DNA from 3 places in the Streptomyces sp. M2CJ-2 genome. Region 1 is predicted to be linked to each of the others. Evidence: riboswitches for the same ligand, from Rfam matches in the RefSeq annotation. Region 1 holds a riboswitch; each other region holds the start of a gene.
The links. Region 1 has a riboswitch for thiamine pyrophosphate ahead of thiO (glycine oxidase ThiO). Riboswitches for the same ligand answer to the same signal wherever they lie in the genome.
Positions count from the first base shown of each region.

Region 1 (2,260 bases):
GTCGGCGGGGCGCAGCCCGAGCACCTCGCAGCCGAGCCGCAGTTCGATGCCGAGCGCCTCGAAGTCGACGTCGAAGGCGGAGCCCTCCGCCTTGCCGAGCAGCACCGCCTTGGACAGGGGAGGCCGGTCGTACGGCTGGTGGGGTTCGGCGCCGATCAGCGTCACGGTGCCGGTGAATCCCTGTTCCCGGAGGGCGACGGCGGTCTGCACGCCGGCCATTCCGGCCCCCGTCACCACCACGCGCCGCGGCTCGGACGGTCCCCGTTCCTGCGTCTGCTCGCTCACCTGATCACCATAGACACCTGACCCTCGGTCAGTCAGTCTCCGGCTCCCGTGAGCTGCTCCACGACGCTGGTCCCGCTGCCCGGCTGCGACTCCCACTCCCAGGCCTCCTCCAGCCTCACCCGCCCGTCGGGCAGCTCCACGACCGTCGACACGCAGTGTCCCGAGGAGGTGGTGCCGTCCTGCTTGAGCTGCACGTACCGGAAGTCCAGCCGGTCCCCCTCCCGGGTGCCCACCAGGTACCCGCGGACGACGTCACCGCCCGCGTACTCGGCCCAGATCCCGCCGTCCCGCTCGTGGTACGCGAACCGGGTGCGGGTGCCGACCTGGCCCGGCGCCTGGTCGGCGACGGGGGCGAGGACGAGACCGTCGAGCGAACCAGCCATGCGAAGGCTCCCTACACGTTCGTTGATCCGGAGGCTAGGGTGGCCAACGTAAGACACTCGCGGGAGCCCGGACGCACCGGGCTGAGAGGGAGGCTGGCGGCCTCCGACCGTATGCACCTGATCCGGGTCATGCCGGCGAAGGGAGGGGCTGGACGCCCATGCCGCCCACACGCACCTCGCAGCGCTCCCCCGACGTCCTCGTCGTCGGGGGCGGCGTCATCGGTCTGGTCACGGCCTGGCGGTCCGCGCAGCGCGGGCTGGCTGTGACCGTGCTGGACCCCGAGCCGGGCGGCGGCGCCGCCCAGGTGGCCGCCGGGATGCTGGCCGCCGTCACGGAACTGCACTACGGCGAGCAGACCCTGCTCGGTCTGAACCTCGCCTCCGCGCTCCGCTACCCCGACTTCGCGGCCGAACTCACCGAGGCCACCGGCCACGACCTCGGCTACCGCCGGTGCGGCACGCTCGCGGTCGCGCTGGACGCCGACGACCGCGCCCATCTGCGCGAACTGCACGCCCTGCAACAGCAGTCGGGGCTCGACGCGCAGTGGCTGTCGGGGCGGGAGTGCCGGCGCCTGGAGCCGATGCTCGCCCCCGGTGTGCGCGGCGGGCTGCGGGTGGACGGCGACCACCAGATCGACCCCCGGCGGCTGGCGGCGGCGCTGGTGACCGCCTGCGAGCGGGCGGGCGTGGTCCTGCACCGCGCGTGGGCCGACCGGCTCACCGTCTCCGGGGAGCGGGCCACGGGCGTGGTCACCGCCGACGGCACCGGACTGGCCGCCGGGCAGGTGGTGCTGGCCGGCGGCAGCCTCAGCGGGCGGCTCGCGGGCGTCCCCGCGGACCTGCTGCCTCCCGTGCGTCCCGTGAAGGGGCAGGTGCTCCGGCTGGCGATGCCCGACCGGTTCGGTCCGTTCCTGAGCCGGACGGTGCGTGCGGTGGTGCGGGGCGGCCAGGTGTACCTGGTGCCGCGCGAGAACGGGGAGCTGGTGATCGGGGCGACCAGCGAGGAGCAGGGCTGGGACACGACCGTCACCGCGGGCGGGGTGTACGAGCTGCTGCGCGACGCCCACGAACTGGTCCCCGGCATCACCGAGCTGCCGCTCACCGAGACCCGGGCCGGGCTGCGCCCCGGCACCCCCGACAACGCGCCCCTGCTCGGCCCGTCCGGGCTCGCGGGGCTGGTCCTGGCGACCGGGCACCACCGCAACGGTGTGCTGCTCACTCCGGTCACCGGCGACGCCCTGGCGGAGTTCCTGGCCACCGGTGAACTCCCGGCGGAGGCCCGCCCCTTCAGCCCCCGGCGGTTCACCGCGACCGCCGCCGCACTCACGGAGCAGCCCGTATGAACACTCCTGTGGACATGTCGACGCACACTCCCGCGCACGCCCCGGTCATGGTCTCGGTCAACGGGGAGCCGCGCGAGGTGGCTCCCGGCACGGCGCTCGACGCGCTGGTCGGCACGCTCACCGAGGCGCACTCCGGGGTGGCCGCCGCCCTCAACGAAACGGTCGTCCCGCGCGCGCAGTGGCCGCTCACGCCCCTCGCCGAGGGGGACCGGGTGGAAGTCCTGACCGCCGTGCAGGGAGGCTGACCAT
Region 1 is NZ_JAESIF010000031.1:66,255-68,514, reverse strand. It holds gene JL475_RS22600 (NAD(P)/FAD-dependent oxidoreductase) at 1-285, opposite strand, end outside; gene JL475_RS22595 (hypothetical protein) at 318-668, opposite strand; TPP riboswitch at 718-829, shown strand; gene thiO (glycine oxidase ThiO) at 827-2,011, shown strand; gene thiS (sulfur carrier protein ThiS) at 2,008-2,256, shown strand; gene JL475_RS22580 (thiazole synthase) at 2,259-2,260, shown strand, end outside.

Region 2 (2,260 bases), on a different contig from region 1:
GACGCTGTGGAAGCTGTTCGACGGAACGCTCGTCGAGTCGGTGCTCATGCGGTACCCGGACCGGGTGACGATGTGCATCAGCTCGCAGGCGGGCTGCGGCATGAACTGCCCCTTCTGCGCGACCGGTCAGGCCGGGCTCGACCGGAACCTGTCCACCGCGGAGATCGTGCACCAGATCGTGGACGGCATGCGGGCGCTGCGGGACGGAGAGGTCCCCGGAGGTCCGGCCCGGCTGAGCAACATCGTCTTCATGGGGATGGGCGAGCCGCTCGCCAACTACAACCGGGTGGTGGGTTCGATCCGTCGTCTGACCGACCCGGAGCCCGACGGGCTCGGGCTGTCGCAGCGCGGGATCACCGTCTCGACCGTCGGGCTGGTGCCGGCGATCAACCGGTTCTCCGACGAGGGCTTCAAGTGCCGCCTCGCCATCTCCCTGCACGCGCCCGACGACGAACTGCGCGACACCCTCGTCCCCGTGAACACGCGGTGGAAGGTGCGCGAGGTCCTCGACGCCGGTTTCGAGTACGCGGCCAAGTCGGGGCGGCGGCTGTCCATCGAGTACGCGCTGATCCGGGACATCAACGACCAGGCGTGGCGTGGCGACCGGCTCGGGCGGCTGCTGAAGGGCAGGCCCGTGCACGTCAACCTCATCCCGCTCAACCCGACGCCCGGCTCCCAGTGGACCGCCTCACGGCCCGAGGACGAGAAGGCGTTCGTGGACGCGATCGCCGCACACGGTGTGCCGGTGACGATCCGGGACACCCGTGGACAGGAGATCGACGGGGCCTGTGGCCAGCTCGCCGCGAGCGAGAGGTAGCCTGGCCGGCGTAGAAGACGTTGTAAGGACAACAACTTCATATCGGGTAAACATACGTTCATATTCCGACAGGGGAGCGCCACAGCGCTGAGAGTGCGGCATCCGGCCGCAGACCCTCCGAACCTCGCCCAGGTCATTCTGGGTAGGGAGATCGGTCATCACTCGAGCTGTTGTGCCCTGTCCGGGGCACCCGTGAGGGGTCCCGGACAGGGCCGCGTCTCTTCCTGGTCACCCCCAGGAGGAATCCGGTGAATCCGGTGAGCATCACCAAGAAGGTCACGATCCTGGCCGTCGGGCTGGGCCTGGTCACCCTGTCCGCCTGCGGCTCGTCCGGCGGCGACGACCAGGAGTCCGGGTCCGGCGGGTCCGGGACCGTGACCCTCGTCAGCCACAACTCGTGGGCCGCGTCGAAGGACGTCATCGCCGCCTTCGAGAAGCAGTCCGGCTACAAGGTCAAGGTCCTGGAGGACGGCGACGCCGGATCGGCCGTGAACAAGGCGATCCTGACCAAGGACAACCCCCAGGGCGACGTCTTCTTCGGCGTCGACAACACCCTGCTGTCCCGCGCTCTCGACAACGGGCTGTTCCAGTCGTACGAGGCCGAGGGTTCCGACCTGATCCTTCCCGAGTACCGCGTCGACGAGGGCAAGCACCGGGTCACGCCGATCGACACCGGCGACGTCTGCGTCAACTACGACAAGGAGTGGTTCAGCGAGCGCGATCTGACCCCGCCGAAGACCTTCGACGACCTGATCAAGCCCGAGTACGAGAACCTCCTGGTCGTCGAGAACGCCTCCACCTCCTCGCCCGGCCTCGGCTTCCTCCTCGGCACCGCCGCGAAGTACGGGGACGAAGGCTGGACGGACTACTGGAAGAAGCTCAAGGCCAACGGCGTGAAGGTGGTCGACGGCTGGGAGCAGGCCTACAACGAGGAGTTCTCCGGCTCGGCCGGCGGCAAGCAGGCCAAGGGGGACCGGCCGCTGGTGGTGTCCTACGCCTCCTCCCCGCCCGCCGAGGTGATCTACGCCGACCCGAAGCCGACGACCGCTCCCACCGGTGTCGCCGACGGCACCTGCTTCCGTCAGATCGAGTACGCGGGGCTGCTCAGCAACGCGAAGAACCCCGAGGGCGGCAAGGCACTGCTCGACTTCCTGCTCACCAAGGAGTTCCAGGCCGACATGCCGCTCAACATGTTCGTCTACCCGGTGCGGGAGGGCGCCCAGGTGCCCGAGGAGTTCACGAAGTACGGGCCGCAGGCGAAGGACCCGGAGACGATGGACCCGGCGAGGATCGCCGAGAACCGTGACCAGTGGGTCAAGTCGTGGACCTCGCTCGTACTGAAGTGAGCCGGACCGCCGCCGTGCGAGGGCACGGGCGGAGGCGGTGGCGCGGGAGTGCGGCGCGGCTCGGCCTGATGGCCGTGCCCGTCGCGTTCTTCGCCGT
Region 2 is NZ_JAESIF010000004.1:192,371-194,630, forward strand. It holds gene rlmN (23S rRNA (adenine(2503)-C(2))-methyltransferase RlmN) at 1-817, shown strand, start outside; TPP riboswitch at 878-984, shown strand; gene JL475_RS06500 (thiamine ABC transporter substrate binding subunit) at 1,075-2,163, shown strand; gene JL475_RS06505 (iron ABC transporter permease) at 2,232-2,260, shown strand, end outside.
Region 2: linked by a shared signal. The riboswitch ahead of JL475_RS06500 (thiamine ABC transporter substrate binding subunit) and the one ahead of thiO (glycine oxidase ThiO) in region 1 are both predicted to bind thiamine pyrophosphate.

Region 3 (2,260 bases), on a different contig from region 1:
ACCCCTCCAGAATGGCGGGCAGGATGAAGAAGTTCAGCACCAGGAAGCTGACCGCCAGCGCGATCAGTGCCATCGCACCGCGCAGCCGCCCGACGGCCACGACGGCGACCGCGAAGATGCCGGCGAGCAGGGCCATGGGGAGGCGCCGGTTCACGTCGGTGACCGAGTACTGCAGGTCCTTCGGAGCGGAGGGTTCGTAGGCGACCACGACCTCCTGACCCTCGCTCAGCTGACGGGACTGGTCCGGCTGCACGATTTCGGTGAACGTACGGCCCTGGTCCTTGCCGCTGTCGACCCGGATCGTCGCTCTCTTGCACGTGCCGTCCGCCTGCTGTTGCGCGGAGGAGCCCTCGGCCGTCGAGGTGTCGCCGGTCGGGACGCCTCCGGAAGCGTTGACGGAGGAACAGCTCACCTCGACCACCTTGGTGACCGTGGCCTGCTGCGTCTGCCGGTCGAAACCGACGCCGGTGCGCTCGTGCCCCGGCGCACCGCCCGGCCACAGCACAACGAGGCCGATCAGCACCGCCGCGGTGAACGGGATGAGGACCGCCGCGATGACCTTGCGCAGGTGCTTCGAGACGGGGGCGGCGGGGCCGTGACTGTGGCTGTGCCCGTGTGAGTGGCCGTGCCCGCCGCCGAAGTCCGGGCTGTGATCGTGTCCGTCGCCGCCCGGAGGGGGGCCGCCGTGGCCGCCGCCGCCCGGGCCCCGGTCGGGGTGGTCGCCGTCCGGCTCCGGGCCCCGGCCGTGACCTTGTCCCCGCGCTTGCCCCGTTCCCTGCCTCCGCGGCCCCTGCCCCTGGCTCGGGTGGCCGGTGCCGGGCCCGCGCCCGAACCAGTCTCCGGAACCGGGGCTGTCTCCCTGGCCGTCCCCACGGCCCATGCTGTTGCCGGCTGCGGGCTCTCTGCCACGGCCGCCGCCGTTTCGAGCGCCGGAGCCGAGGGGTGGTTCGGGCGGTGGGTACGGGGGATGTTGCGTCGAGGTCACCGCCCGATCATCGCAAGAACAACGAGGGCCCTCTGGTCACCGCGCCAGAATTGACGCTAGCGTGAGGGCACCTTTTGTACACGCGGGAGCTCGGAGCACCGGGCTGAGAGGGCGCTGACCTCCGTCCCAACGACGTTTCACATGAAACATCACTGCTGTCCGAGTGATGTTCCCCACGGAACGCCGACCGACGGAAACCGCTGCGTCGACCGCTGAACCTGTTACCGGGTAATGCCGGCGTAGGGAGTAGGTCTCATGACCAACAAGGACGCACGCACGCCTGCCTCCACGCAGAACCCGACGGAGACGTCGGAGCAGAAGGAAGCCGGGAAGTCCATCGGCTGGCACAAGGCGTACGTCGAGGGCACGCGCCCCGATCTACGGGTGCCGGTCCGCCAGGTGCACCTCACCAACGGCCAGTCGGTCACGCTGTACGACACATCGGGCCCGTACACCGACCCCCTGGTCGACACCGATGTACGCAGGGGGCTGGCGCCGCTGCGGGAGAACTGGATCATCGCGCGCGGCGACACCGAGGACTACGCGGGCCGTCCCGTCCGCCCCGAGGACGACGGGATCAAGCACACCTCACCGCGCGGCGGCCTGCGCAACCTCGACGCGGTGTTCCCGGGTCGGCCCCGTCAGCCGCGCCGCGGCCGCGCGGGTGAGGCGGTCACGCAGCTGGCGTACGCACGCCGCGGCGAGATCACGCCCGAGATGGAGTACGTGGCCCTCCGGGAGAACGTGTCGCCGGAGGTCGTGCGTGAGGAGATCGCGGCAGGCCGCGCGGTGCTGCCCGCCAACGTCAATCATCCGGAGATCGAGCCGATGATCATCGGCAAGCGGTTCCTGGTGAAGGTCAACGCCAACATCGGGAACTCCGCGGTGACCTCCTCCATCGAGGAGGAGGTGGAGAAGATGACCTGGGCGACCCGCTGGGGCGCCGACACCGTCATGGACCTGTCCACCGGCCGCAATATCCACACCACCCGGGAGTGGGTGCTGCGCAACTCCCCCGTCCCCATCGGCACCGTGCCGCTCTACCAGGCGTTGGAGAAGGTCGACGGCAGGGCCGAGGAGCTGACCTGGGAGATCTACAAGGACACGGTCGTCGAGCAGGCCGAGCAGGGTGTGGACTACATGACGGTTCATGCGGGCGTACGGCTGGCGTATGTGCCGCTGACCGCCAACCGCAAGACGGGCATCGTCTCGCGGGGTGGCTCGATCATGGCGGCGTGGTGTCTGGCGCACCACAAGGAGTCGTTCCTGTACGAG
Region 3 is NZ_JAESIF010000002.1:240,243-242,502, forward strand. It holds gene JL475_RS03530 (YibE/F family protein) at 1-880, opposite strand, end outside; TPP riboswitch at 1,058-1,248, shown strand; gene thiC (phosphomethylpyrimidine synthase ThiC) at 1,241-2,260, shown strand, end outside.
Region 3: linked by a shared signal. The riboswitch ahead of thiC (phosphomethylpyrimidine synthase ThiC) and the one ahead of thiO (glycine oxidase ThiO) in region 1 are both predicted to bind thiamine pyrophosphate.